DNA from 2 places in the Actinoallomurus liliacearum genome. Region 1 is predicted to be linked to the other one. Evidence: predicted binding sites of a transcription regulator. Region 1 holds the regulator's gene; the other holds the start of a gene.
What was found. Region 1 encodes HspR, which represses chaperone genes until heat shock. Its sites were predicted from a motif close to ANTTGAGTCNNNNNGACTCAANT; they were not measured.

Region 1 (7,053 bases):
GACAGCTACCGGTCCTTTCGGCACAGACCTCGTGACCTGCACCGATCGATCCACTTCGGGGCTGGGGACAGAACTTCAAACCCGCTCGCGCCTAAGCGCGAGCGGGCCCTTTTTCAATGCTCTCCCCCATCAAGGGAGAGTAGAGCGCAGCATCAAGCGCGGTCTTCGGTGCTGTCGCCCGTGGGCTCACCGCTGCCGCTCCCAGGGGTGAAATCGAACCCATACTGGGCCCCTGCGGCCTTCGCATCAGCGACGTTCACACCCGCCGGCTCCGAGCCGTCCTGCGGGTCACTCTCGATCCGCGACATAGCGTCTCCCCATCTTGTCTTTCCGCACATTAAGTGCAGGGCCCTCTCAATGAGGACCAACTAAGACCGTCCACGTGCAGGCCCGAGAAGCACGAAAGCCGATCGAGGCAGGGGATGCGGTAGGCAACGCCGATGCGCTGACCTGCGTCTATGTCGCTCATGGGGGCTCTACGCCGCCATGCAGGCGCCCGAGGGCAACGAATTCGACATCGTCTGAGGGCCGTCGTGACGGTGCTGGTCGCTGAGAGGCCGGTCGGCATCGAGCGGCCCCCTCACCGGGGCCGCTCTTCTGTCGTCAGGCGACGGTGACGGACGGCTTGACGGTGAGGGTGTCGGAGCCGAGGTCGGTGTCGACGATGACCTCGTCGCCGTCGCTGATCTCGCCGCCCAGGAGCTCCTTGGCGAGCTGGTCGCCGATCGCGCTCTGCACGAGGCGGCGGAGCGGGCGGGCGCCGTACGCCGGGTCGTAGCCGGTGAGGGCGAGCCACTCGCGGGCGGCGTCGGTGACGGTGAGCGTCAGGCGACGGTCGGCGAGGCGGCGGGCCAGCCGGTCGATCTGCAGGTCGACGATCTTCGTGAGCTCCTCGGTCGACAGGGCGTCGAAGACGATGACGTCGTCGAGCCGGTTGAGGAACTCGGGCTTGAAGCTCGCCCGTACGGTGTTCATGACGGCGTCGCGCTTGGCGCCGTTGTCCAGGGCCGGGTCGACCAGGAACTGCGAGCCGAGGTTCGACGTCATGATCAGGATCGTGTTGCGGAAGTCCACCGTGCGGCCCTGGCCGTCGGTGAGGCGGCCGTCGTCGAGCACCTGGAGCAGGATGTCGAAGACCTCGGGGTGGGCCTTCTCCACCTCGTCCAGCAGCACGACGCAGTACGGCCGGCGGCGGACGGCCTCGGTGAGCTGGCCGCCCTCCTCGTACCCGATGTAGCCGGGAGGCGCGCCGACGAGGCGGGCGACCGAGTGCTTCTCGGCGTACTCGCTCATGTCGATGCGGATCATCGCCCGCTCGTCGTCGAACAGGAAGTCGGCGAGCGCCTTGGCCAGCTCGGTCTTGCCGACACCGGTCGGACCGAGGAACAGGAACGACCCGGTCGGCCGGTCGGGGTCGGAGACGCCCGCCCGCGCCCGGCGTACGGCGTCGGACACGGCGCGTACGGCGTCGGTCTGGCCGATGAGGCGGCGGCCGAGCTCGTCCTCCATGCGGAGCAGCTTGGCGGTCTCGCCTTCGAGGAGCCGGCCGACGGGGACGCCGGTCCAGGACGACACGACCTCGGCCACGTCGTCGGCGCCGACCTCCTCCTTGACCATCGTCTCGCGGGTCTCGGCGGCCTCGGACGCCTCGGCGAGCTGCTTCTCCAGCACGGGGATCTCGCCGTACATGAGGCGGGCGGAGGTCTCCAGGTCGGCGTCGCGCTGGGCGCGTTCGGCCTGGCCGCGCAGGTCGTCGATGCGCTTCTTCAGCTCACCGACCTTGTTCAGCCCGGCCTTCTCCCGCTCCCAGCGGCCGTTGAGGGCGTTGAGGCCCTCCTGTTTGTCGGCCAGCTCGGCGCGGAGGCGTTCGAGGCGGCGCTTGGACGCCTCGTCGGACTCCTTCTCGAGGGCCAGCTCCTCCATCTTGAGCCGGTCGACGGAGCGCTGCAGCTCGTCGATCTCGACGGGCCGCGAGTCGATCTCCATGCGGAGCCGGGAGGCGGCCTCGTCGACCAGGTCGATGGCCTTGTCCGGCAGGAACCGCGCGGTGATGTACCGGTCGGACAGCGCGGCGGCGGACACGAGGGCGGCGTCGGAGATCTGCACCTGGTGGTGCGCCTCGTACCGGCCCTTGAGGCCGCGCAGGATCGCGATGGTGTCCTCGACCGTCGGCTCGCCGACGAGGACCTGCTGGAACCGCCGCTCGAGGGCCGGGTCCTTCTCGATCCGCTCGCGGTACTCGTCGAGCGTGGTCGCGCCGATCATCCGCAGCTCACCGCGGGCCAGCATGGGCTTGAGCATGTTGCCCGCGTCCATGGCGCCTTCGGCGGCGCCCGCGCCGACGACGGTGTGCAGCTCGTCGATGAACGTGACGATCTGGCCGTCGCTCTGCTTGATCTCGTTCAGGACCGCCTTGAGGCGCTCCTCGAACTCGCCGCGGAACTTCGCGCCCGCGACCATCGCGCCCAGGTCGAGGGAGACCAGGCGCTTGTTCTTCAGCGTCTCCGGCACGTCGCCGGCGATGATCCGCTGGGCCAGGCCCTCGACGACCGCGGTCTTGCCGACGCCGGGCTCGCCGATCAGCACGGGGTTGTTCTTCGTACGCCGGGACAGCACCTGCACGACGCGGCGGATCTCGGTGTCGCGGCCGATGACCGGGTCGAGCCTCCCGTCGCGGGCCTGCGCCGTCAGGTCGACGCCGTACTTCTCCAGCGCCTGGTAGGTCTCTTCGGGGTTCTCGCTGGTGACGCGCGCGTGGCCGCGGACCTTCTCGAACGCCTCCAGCAGGGCGTCGGGGGTCGCGCCGTTCTCCTTCAGGAGGGTGGCGACGGGGCCGCCGTCGGTGGCCAGGCCGACGAGGAGGTGCTCGGTGGAGACGTACTCGTCCTCGAGCCGCTTGGCGCGGTTGGCGGCGGTGTTGATCACCTTCAGCAGCGGCCGGGAGGTGTCCGGCGCGTTGACGGTCGACCCGGCGGCCTTCGGCAGCGCGGCGATCTGCTCCTCGGCGCGACGCCGGACGGCCTGGGGGTCCGCGCCGACGGCCTCGAGCAGGGGCCCGGCGATGCCGTCGGACTGGCCGAGCAGCGCGACCAGCAGGTGCACCGGCTCGACCAGGGGGTGGCCCTCGGTCGAAGCCCGCCGGACCGCGACCGAGACGGCCTCCTGGCTCTTCTGGGTCAGCTTGTAATCCACTTACTCCTCCCCCCGTGATCGCCACAGCACCACGCTGGTCTGCCGGATCGGCACGAGGTCCGCTCCAGTGTCAGAACCGTGGCCACTCTTCAACTTGACGAGCCGGGCCGCGACGGCGCGCGTGGACTCCAGTTCGTTGGACAGCTCCTCGACCATTGCCCGGAGGCGTGCCACCTCGGTGCGGAGTGCGTCGGACTCGCGCTGCGAGTCGAGGATGTGCTTGATGCCGGCGAGGTTGATGCCCTCTTCCTGGGAGAGCCGCTGGATCTCCCGGAGCATCACGATGTCCCGCATCGAGTAGCGGCGCCCGCGCCCGGCCGTACGACCGGGGGACACGAGGCCCAGCCGGTCGTACGTGCGGAGGGTCTGCGGGTGCAGCCCGGACAGCTGAGCCGCCACCGAGATGACGTAGACCGGACTGTCGTCGCCGAACGGATCCATGATCGTCACCCCTCTCTCGCCAGCCGCAGCAGCTCGCTGCGCAGGTCGTCCCCGTTGTTGCTCGCGCGGATCTTCTCCAGCGCCTCCCGGGTGTCCTCGTCGACGTGTTCGGGCACGTGCACCTCGACGGTCACCAGCAGGTCGCCCTTGGTGCCGTCGCGTCGCGTCGCGCCCTTGCCGCGGACGCGGAACGTACGGCCGTTCGGGGTGCCCGCCGGGATCCGCAGGGTGACGGGCTGGCCGCCCAGGACCGGCGCCTTGATCTCCGCGCCCAGGGTGGCCTCGGGGAAGGTCACCGGGACGGTGACGGTGAGGTTGTCGCCGGAGCGGCCGAACACCTTGTGCCCCGTGACGTGCACGACGACGTAGAGGTCGCCGCTGGGCCCGCCGTTCTCTCCGGGCGCGCCCTTGGCCTTGAGCCGGATGCGCTGGCCGTCGCCGACACCGGCGGGGATCCGCGCCTGGATCGTGCGGGTGCTCTGCGCCCGCCCGCTGCCGTGGCAGGTGGTGCAGGGATCGTCGACCACGAGGCCGCGGCCGTGGCACTCGTGGCAGGGCTCGGAGAAGGCGAACCCGCCGGCGTTGCGGCTTTCCTGCCCCGTGCCCTCACAGCGCGGGCACACGCGGGGCACCGTGCCGGCCTTCGCGCCGGTGCCCCGGCAGGTGGGACAGGCCGCTTCGCTGGTCAGCCGCAGCGGCACCGTCTTGCCGCCGAGGGCCTCGCTGAAGGTCAGCGTGACCTCGGTCTCGACGTCGGTGCCGCGGCGGGGCCGCCGGGTGGCCTGCCCCCGGCGGCCGCCGCCGAAGAGCCCGCCGAAGAGGTCACCGATCCGCTCGCCGGTGCCGGTGGTGCCCCCGGTCTGGCTGCCGAAGAGGTCGCCCAGGTCGAAGCCGAAGCCGCCCTGGGCGCCGCCACGCGGCCGAGGGCCGCCGAAGAGGCTGCGCGCGTCGTCGTACTCCTTGCGACGCTTCTCATCCGACAGCACGTCGTAGGCCTCGGAGATCTCCTTGAACTTCTCCTCGGACTCGGCGTCGCCGCGGTTGGCGTCCGGGTGGTACTGACGCGCCAGCTTCCGGTAGGACTTCTTGATCTCGTCCTGCGTCGCGGTCTTCGGAACACCGAGAACCTTGTAGTAGTCCTTCTCGATGAAGTCCTTGGTGCTCACCGGCGTCCCTTACCTCTTTCGCTGTGGGTCTTCGTCTCAGTCCTCGCCGTCGCCGCCGGGCTCGGCGTCCGGCTTCGCGCCGTCGGCCGCACCCGCCGTCTCCGGCTCCGGCTCCGACGCGGCCTCCGCCTCCGAGCCGAGGTCCGCGGTCGGCTCGGCGACGGCCACCCGGGCGGGCCGGAGGGTCCGCTCGCCGATGCGGTACCCCGACTGCAGGATCTGCACGGCCGTCGGCTCGGTGACCTCGTCGGAGTAGGAGTGCATCAGAGCCTCGTGGACGTTCGGGTCGAACGGCTCACCGGCCTCCCCGAACGACTCGAGCCCGAGCTTGCCGACGATGCCTTCCAGGGACTCGGCGATCTGCTTGAACCCGCCGGTCAGCTCCTCGTGCTCCCGGGCGCGGCCGATGTCGTCGAGCACCGGCAGCAGCTCGCCGAGGACGTACGCGAGGGCCTGCTCGCGTACGGCCGCACGGTCGCGGTCGACCCTCTTGCGGTAGTTGGAGTACTCCGCCTGCAGCCGCTGAAGGTCGGTCGTGCGCTCGGACAGCTCCTTCTCGAGCTTGGCCGCCTTGCCGGCGTCCGCACCGGAGGGCGCTTTCGCGGTGGGGGACTCGGGAGCCGGCGTGGCCGCCGGCTCCCGAACCTCACCGGTCTCGGGATCGATGCGCCGCTTGTCGCGGATCACCGGGCCCTGGCGCTCCTCGGCGTCGTCACGACGCTCCGTCACGCTTCCTCCTCGAGTACCAGCTCGTCACGGTGTGCGGGGGACGCCCCGGTCACGCCGCGCCGCCCTTGGTGTCCTTTTCGTCGTCCACGATCTCGGCGTCGACGACCTCGTCGTCCTTCGCCTGCTCGCCCGCGGCCTGGCCGTCGGCCGGCTGGCCCTCGGCGCTCGCCTGGTTCTGGGCGTACATCGCGGCGCCCATCTTCTGGCTGACCTGGGCCAGCTTCTCGGAGCTGCTGCGGATCGCGTCGACGTCCGTACCCTCGAGGGCCTTCTTGACCTCGTCCAGCGCCGACTGGACGTCGGTCTTCACGTCGGCCGGGATCTTCTCGTCGTTCTCGCGGAGGAACTTCTCCGTCGAGTAGGCGAGGGTGTCGGCGTTGTTGCGGGTCTCGGTCTCCTCGCGGCGCTTGCGGTCCTCCTCCGCGTACTGGTCCGCCTCGCGCATCATGCGGTCGATGTCGTCCTTGGGCAGGGCCGACCCGCCCGTGATGGTCATCGACTGCTCCTTGCCGGTGCCGAGGTCCTTGGCGCCGACGTTCACGATGCCGTTGGCGTCGATGTCGAACGTGACCTCGATCTGCGGGACACCGCGCGGCGCCGGCGGCAGGCCGGTCAGCTGGAAGGTGCCGAGCTTCTTGTTGTACGCCGCGATCTCGCGCTCGCCCTGGTAGACCTGGATCTCCACGGACGGCTGGTTGTCGTCGGCGGTGGTGAACACCTCGGACCGCTTGGTCGGAATCGTGGTGTTGCGCTCGATGATCTTGGTGAAGATGCCGCCCTTGGTCTCGATGCCCAGGCTCAGCGGCGTGACGTCGAGCAGCAGGACGTCCTTGACCTCACCCTTGAGCACGCCGGCCTGCAGGGACGCGCCGACCGCGACGACCTCGTCCGGGTTGACGCCCTTGTTGGCCTCCTTGCCGCCGGTCAGCTCCTTGACCAGGTCGGCGACGGCGGGCATACGGGTGGAGCCGCCGACGAGGACGACGTGGTTGATCTCGTTCACGCCGATGCCGGCGTCCTTGATGACCTGCTGGAACGGGTTCTTGCAGCGGTCGAGCAGGTCGGACGTCATCTTCTGGAACTCGGCCCGGGTGAGCTTCTCGTCCAGGTGCAGCGGGCCCTCGGACGAGGCCGTGATGTACGGCAGGTTGATGCTCGTCTCCGAGGAGCTGGACAGCTCGATCTTGGCCTTCTCGGCGGCCTCACGGAGCCGCTGCAGCGCCATCTTGTCCTTGGACAGGTCGACGCCGTGGGCGTTCTTGAACTTCGTGACCAGCCAGTCGACGACCTTGCTGTCCCAGTCGTCGCCACCGAGGTGGTTGTCGCCGTTGGTCGCCTTGACCTCGACCACGCCGTCGCCCACCTCGAGGAGGGAGACGTCGAAGGTGCCGCCACCGAGGTCGAAGACGAGGATCGTGGCCTCGCCCTCCTTCTCCAGGTGGTAGGCCAGCGCCGCCGAGGTCGGCTCGTTGATGATGCGCAGGACGTTGAGGCCCGCGATCTGGCCGGCCTCCTTGGTGGCCTG
Region 2 (7,053 bases), on a different contig from region 1:
GTCAAGCGGATCCGCACGTTCGACTACCCGCTGACCCGGGACGCCGCGCGGATCATGGTGACCCTCGTGCCCTCCGACGACGCCGCGACCATCGACGCGCTCGGCCTCACGCTCCGGCCGGTCGAGGAGAGCCTCACGGACTCCCTGCGCTGGCTCGCCGCCGCCGGGCACCTGGCCCCCGCCCGCGCCGGACGCCTGGCCCCCGCTCGGGCCGGACACCCGACTCACGCCCGCGCAGGACGCCCGACCCCCGGCCGTGCCGGACGCCCCTCCCCCGCCCGCGCCGCACGGCCGACGCCTGGTCCGGGCTCAGGCGACGCAGCCCCGAACGACACCACGAGTGCCGCCCGCAGAAAGGCAGGACCTGTCATGGCACCGAGCAGGCTCAAGACCGTCATCTCCCCGCCGGTCCAGCGGATGGCCGGATCCGCGTGGTTCGCCAAGGTCGGGCCGAAGGTGGTCCCGCCCCTGGACCGCGCGCTGCACCGGCTGTCCGGCGGCCGGCTCCTCCTGGCGCAGTACATCGTGCCCAGCCTCGTGCTGACGGCCACCGGGCACCGCAGCGGCCTGCCCCGCCGGACGCCGCTGGCCTGCCTGCCCGAACCGGACGGCTCCTACCTCGTGGTCGGCAGCAACTTCGGCCGCGAGCACCATCCCGCGTGGACGACGAACCTGCTGCACGAGCCGAACGCCGAGGTCGACCACCGGGGCCGTACGATCCCGGTCACCGCACGGCTGCTGGAGGGGGCCGAGCGCGCCGAGGTCTGGCCCCGGCTGGTGAAGGTCTGGCCGACGTTCGACCGGTACGTCGAGCGCTCCGGGCGGGAGCTCCGGGTCTTCCGCCTCGAACCGCGGGACTGACCGCCCGTACGCGAACGGCGCCCCTCCCGCGAGGGAGGGGCGCCGCTCCGGAGTGCCGGATCGCCCGGCCGGTCAGGAGTACCGGACCACACGGCCCGTCAGGCGGCGACGGCGTTCCGCGTCGTCGCCGGCTCCAGCGCCAGTTCGAGCACCTCCCGGACGTCGCTGACCGGGTGGACGGTCAGCTGCTCCAGGACCTCGGCGGGCACGTCGTCCAGGTCGGGCTCGTTCCGCTTGGGGATGATCACCGTGGTGACCCCCGCCCGGTGCGCGGCGAGCAGCTTCTGCTTGACGCCGCCGATGGGCAGGACCCGCCCGGTCAGCGACACCTCGCCGGTCATCGCGACGTCCGTGCGGACGAGCCGCCCGGACAGCAGCGACGCGAGCGCCGTCGTCATCGTGATGCCGGCGCTCGGCCCGTCCTTGGGCACCGCGCCGGCGGGCACGTGGACGTGCACGCCCCGGTCCTTCAGGTCTCCCACCGGGAGCTCCAGCTCCGCGCCACGCGACCGCAGGTAGGACAGCGCGATCCGGGCCGACTCCTTCATCACGTCGCCGAGCTGGCCGGTCAGGGTGACGCCGGTGTCGCCGGTCTCCTTGTCGGCCAGCGACGCCTCGATGTAGAGCACGTCGCCGCCCGCGCCGGTGACCGCCAGGCCGGTCGCGACGCCCGGCACCGCCGTGCGCCGCTCGGACTCGTTCAGCGACGTCTCCGGCGTGAAGCGCGGACGGCCGAGGTAGTCGCGCAGGTCACCGGCGCCGACCGTCACCGGCAGCGCCTGCTCCTCCAGCGCGACCTTCGCCGCCACCTTGCGCAGCACCCGGGCGATCGCCCGCTCCAGGCTCCGCACGCCGGCCTCGCGGGTGTACTCGCCCGCGAGCAGCCGCAGCGCGTCCTCGCCGATCGTCACCTCGTCGGCGGTCAGGCCCGCCTTGTCGAGCTGACGGCGCAGCAGGTGGTCGCGGGCGATGGCGACCTTCTCGTCCTCGGTGTAACCGTCGAGGGCGACGAGCTCCATGCGGTCCAGCAGCGGGCCGGGGATGGTCTCCAGCGCGTTCGCCGTCGCCAGGAAGACGACGTCGGACAGGTCGAGCTCCACCTCGAGGTAGTGGTCCCGGAACGTGTGGTTCTGCGCGGGGTCCAGCACCTCCAGCAGCGCCGCGGTCGGGTCGCCGCGGTAGTCCGCGCCGACCTTGTCGATCTCGTCGAGCAGCACGACCGGGTTCATCGTGCCGGCCTCGCGGATCGCCCGGACGACGCGGCCGGGCAGCGCGCCGACGTACGTCCGGCGGTGACCGCGGATCTCGGCCTCGTCCCGGACGCCGCCGAGCGCCACGCGGACGAACTCACGGCCCATCGCCCGCGCCACGCTTTCCCCGAGCGACGTCTTCCCGACTCCGGGCGGGCCGACCAGGGCGAGGACGGCGCCGGACCGCCGGCCGCCGATCACACCGAGGCCGCGGTCCTCCCGCCGCTTGCGCACGGCGAGGTACTCCACGATCCGCTCCTTGACGTCGTCCAGACCCGTGTGGTCCTCATCGAGGATCCGGCGGGCGCCGGCGATGTCGTAGGCGTCCTCGGTCCGCTCGTTCCACGGGATGTCGAGGACCGTGTCCAGCCAGGTCCGGATCCAGCCGCCCTCGGGCGACTGGTCGGAGGTCCGCTCGAGCTTGTCGACCTCCTTCAGGGCCGCCTCGCGGACCTTCTCCGGCAGGTCGGCCGCCTCCACCCGCGCCCGGTAGTCCTCCTCCTCCGAGGACGGGTCACCGTTGAGCTCGTTCAGCTCCTTGCGGATCGCGGCGAGCTGCTGGCGGAGCAGGAACTCCTTCTGCTGCTTCTCGACGCCCTCCTCGACGTCCTTGCGGATCGTCTCGGCGACGTCCAGCTCCGCGAGGTGCTCGCGGGTCCAGCCGATCGCGAGTTGGAGACGCTCGGTGACGTCGGCGGTCTCCAGGATGCGCGCCTTCTGCTCGGCGCTGAGGTAGGACGCGTAGCCCGCCCGGTCGGCCATCACCGACGGGTCCTCGATCTGCTGGATCATGTCGACGACCTGCCAGGCGCCGCGCTTCTCCAGCACGCCGACGACGAGGGCCTTGTACTCCTTGGCCAGTTCGTCGGCGCGGGCGCCGAGCCCGGTGTCCTCGACCTCGGTGCCCTCCACCCACAGCGCCGCGCCGGGACCGGTCGTCCCGGATCCGATGCGCACGCGGGCGACACCGCGGACGACGGCGCCCGGCCCGCCGCCGGGCAGCCTGCCGATCTGCTCGACGACGCCGAGCGTGCCGACGGCCGCGTACTTCCCATTGATCCGGGGCACCAGCAGCACCCGCGGCTTGTCCTCCGACCGGATGCCCGGCCCCCGGGAGACGGCGCTCGCCCGCGCGGCATCGATCGCCGCCCGCACGTCGCTCTCCGACAGATCGAGCGGCACGACCATCGCGGGCAGCACGACCTCGTCGTCGAGGGGCAGCACCGGCAGGGTGACGATCTTGCTCATCAGGCCTCCAAAAGCTTGAGTCATCCACACTCAAGAAAGAAGAGCCCAGATTAATTTCCGCCCGGCCGTTCGCCGTCAGCGATCACCCACCCGTTGTCCCGTCCGCGACAGAGCCCTACATGACCCCGACCACGTTCCCCGAGCGGCGCCTGAAGAACGCCGATGGCGCCCCACCAGCGCCCTCGACACGGGCGCTGCGCAAACACCACCAAGCAGCCCGCTACTTCGCCAAGAAGCGCTACGCCGCCAACACGCTCGTCTATCACCACCACACCAACGCACCCGTGCTCGAGACCTACTACCCCCAGCCCGGCCCCTATGCCCGACAGCGCGCCCAGTTCGCCGCCGAGGCCGCGGAGTTCGTCCACCGAACATCCCGCGAGGCACCCAATAGCACCGACCGAGTGGGGGTGCTGGACGATCGTCGACTCAACAGCGGACGCCGCCGCCTGATCCTGCCAGACGGTCAACAACGCACCGTCGCCGGTGACGCGACCGACGTCGAACTCACCTCCCGCTACCAACTCGACAAGATTGCCCGCATGCCCTTGACCGACTGAAACGATCGGCTTCGGACTGCGCCCTGTCTCGCCGGCCCGGCCGCCCTGAGCCACCCCGTCATGCGACACCACCACGGCGACCCGATCGGCGCGCTGGCCGCCGCGCCGATCCGCCTTGGGCCCGTCGATGGCCACCAAGGCGGTGACCAGGCGGTCGTCGAAGGACTCGGCATCGTTGAATCCCTCGGTCGCACCGGCCTTCGGACACATGCCGAACGAGCTGTCCTTCTCGGAGATCGCCGTCCGCTGGCCAAGGTCCGGCAGACCCTCGAAATCATGCGAGCGCGGCTTAGAGAGTCTCGGTCACGGGACGGCGGCCGCCGAGGCGGGCGGGAACAGAGGTGAGCGCCGCCACCACGAGCACGGTTGCCAGCACCAGGGTGATCGGCTGCCAGGGCGCGGGAAGCGTGGCTCTGTCGCTGTCGCCGCCGGTGATCGTGTTGATGGCGGCGAACAGCAGGAAGCCTCCCGGGAAGACGCCCAGGATGGCGCCGAGGAGCGCGGGCAGCACCTGCGCGGTCGCCAGGGCGACGGTCGTTTCCTGGGGGGTTGCGCCGAGGGCGCGTGCCAGCGCCGACGCGTGCCGGTTGTCGAGCACCGTCGCCCAGGTGATGACGATGGCGTTGACCGCCGCCAAGGAGAGCAGGATGACCGTCCAGACGAGGAGCACGTGCCGCAGCACCGCCACCTGAGTTTCGGTGTATGCGCCCGTGCCTGGCTGGTCGCCGAGGAAGGCGTTGAGCACCAGCAGGACGTAGATTCCGCTGACCGTGACCGCGATGCTGACCACACCTAGTACCACCCGTCGCGGCCGGCGGGCGGCGACCCGCAGAGCGAGCAGCAGCGGGACTGGCAGTCGCGCTGAGAGAGTGATCAGCCAACCGGTGCGGCGGGGTGGGCGTGCCGCGTCGGCCAGCGCGCTGACGGTGCTGGAGCGGGCCGCGCGCACGGCCGGAACAGCGGTCGCCACCACCGCAACGCCGAGTGCCACGGCGGTCACCAGACCGATCGTGGACCAGGTCAACGACGCCGTCCCCACGCTGCCGACGAGGCCGGCACTGGACTCGGTGAGCAACGGAGCGGTCAGCGCTCCGATCGTCAGCCCGGCCGCGGCCGCGACGACGGCCACGAGGAGATACTCCGCGAGCAGCACGGCAGCGACCAGGCTCGGGGTGCCGCCGACTGTCTTGAGGAGTCCGACGCGTCGGGTCTGGTCGGCCATCCGGCCACCGACCAGGACCGAGAGACTGGCCACGGCGAGCAGGCCGAGCAGCCAGGCACCGATGAGCAGCAGGATCTGGGAGTCCCGGGCCAGGTCGGTGGCGTCGGCGCGGATGCTCTCCCAGGTCTGCATCGGCATGGCGCCGCCATGATCGCCGCCGGTCCGGTCGACGAATGCCTGGACTTTGTCCGGGTTGGCCAGCTTCAGGTTCATCACGTAGGAAAGGGAGCTTCGGTCCGAGGCGAGGCTCCGCACATCCGCCTGGGTGAGCCAGACCAGCCCGGGATTGTGCAGCAACCCCGTCGGCAGGTCCCGGTCGTTGGGGATGGCGCCGTTGATGCAGCCGGCCGAGACGATGCAGGACGCGCCGGGGTAGGGCGGCATGGCTGCGGTGACGGCGACGCCGACGACCTTGAACGACCTACCGCCCAGGGTGACCGAGTCGCCGATGCCCACATCGAGTGAGTCGGCGAAGGCGGCTTCGAGCACTACTCCGCCGTCGCTGACCCAGCCGCCTTGCGTCACCCGGGGCTGGTCGACCGCCGCGACAGTGGCGTCGCGTCCTTCGACCTGCACGTCCGACGTCCGGCCGGACGCCTCGAGCTTCCCCGCGATGACGGGGTACGGTCCGCTGTGTGCGGTGACGCCGGGGGCGGCGGCCAGTTTGCCGAGTTCCGCGAGGCCTGCGGACCGGCCGACGGTGACGACCACGTCTGGTCCCTTGGTCGCCGCCCGGGTGCTTTGGTATGGGTCGCTGGCCGCGTCGCGCAGGACGAGCCCGAGCGTCAGCGTCGTGGTAGCGGCCAGGACGGCGATCAGTAGAAGCGCGGCCTCGGTACGGCGCCGCCGGAGGTCTCGCATGGCGAGACGGATCACGAGGAGGATACGGCCCATGGTGGTCAGTCCTCCAGCCTGATACGCGCGCCGAGTTGCCCGGTGGTGCCGCCGGTCGGCCAGCTCTCGTCCATGAGCACGCCGTCGCGCATCGAGAACTTCCGGTCCGCGGTGGCCGCGATCCGCGCGTCGTGGGTGACGATGACCAGCGTCTGCCCGGAATCGTGCAGGTCCTTGAAGAGCTGGAGGACGTCCAGGGTGGCGGCGCTGTCCAGGTTTCCGGTCGGTTCGTCGGCGAGGACGACCAGCGGGTCGTTGCTCAACGCCCGGGCGACCGCGACCCGCTGCCGCTGGCCGCCCGACAGCGCGGAGGGAAGGAAGCGTGCCCGGCCGGCGAGCCCGACCTGCTTCAGCAGCTCCTCCGCACGCCGCCGGGCGGCCCGGGGCGAGCGTCCGGCCAGCAGGGCCGACAGCTCGACGTTCTCCACGGCGGTGAGTTCCTCCATCAGGTGGAAGGATTGGAAGACGTAGCTGACCTCGGTCCGCCGCATCCGGGCCAGGGCCTTCTCGCTGATGTTGTCGATGCGCCGGCCGTTCAGCTGCACCTCGCCGCCCGAGGGTCGGTCCAGGCCGCCGAGCAGGTGCAGCAGCGTGGACTTTCCGCAGCCGCTCGGCCCCATGATCGCCACCGTCTCTCCCGCGCTGACGTCGAGATCGACGCCGTCGACGGCGCGCACCAATCCTTCCCCTTTGCCGTACTCCTTCCGCAGCCCGTGGGCGCTCAGTACGGGCGTGTCGGCGGCGTCGCTCACGATCCACTCCTTCGATAGGTCCAGTTCTGCTTACGGGTCTTGAGCCGGCGCAGGTCCGCCTCAAGCGGGAGCACGATGCCCTCCGCCACCAGCGCCGCGGTCGAGCGGGTCCGGCTCGGCCCTGGCGGGGCGCTGGGTGCCGGCGATGGTGAGAGGGGCGGCCGGCCCGGCCGCTGCGGCAAGCGCGTCAAAGAAGCGCAAGCGCCTTGGCCACGCCCGGGTCGCGCCCGGGAGCGCGGGCGCGGATATGGAGCAGGCCGCCACCA

Region 2: the regulator HspR is predicted to act here: its motif matches at 3,373-3,395, upstream of lon (endopeptidase La).

The regions. Positions count from the first base shown of each region.
Region 1 is NZ_BAABHJ010000040.1:603,703-610,755, forward strand. Features, by position in the region: gene clpB (ATP-dependent chaperone ClpB) at 604-3,192, opposite strand; gene ABD978_RS41580 (heat shock protein transcriptional repressor HspR) at 3,193-3,633, opposite strand; gene dnaJ (molecular chaperone DnaJ) at 3,639-4,799, opposite strand; gene grpE (nucleotide exchange factor GrpE) at 4,836-5,528, opposite strand; gene dnaK (molecular chaperone DnaK) at 5,578-7,053, opposite strand, start outside.
Region 2 is NZ_BAABHJ010000032.1:240,291-247,343, forward strand. Features, by position in the region: gene ABD978_RS36310 (nitroreductase family deazaflavin-dependent oxidoreductase) at 1-861, shown strand, start outside; gene lon (endopeptidase La) at 960-3,359, opposite strand; gene ABD978_RS36320 (hypothetical protein) at 3,479-3,919, shown strand; gene ABD978_RS36325 (FtsX-like permease family protein) at 4,209-6,035, opposite strand; gene ABD978_RS36330 (ABC transporter ATP-binding protein) at 6,041-6,787, opposite strand.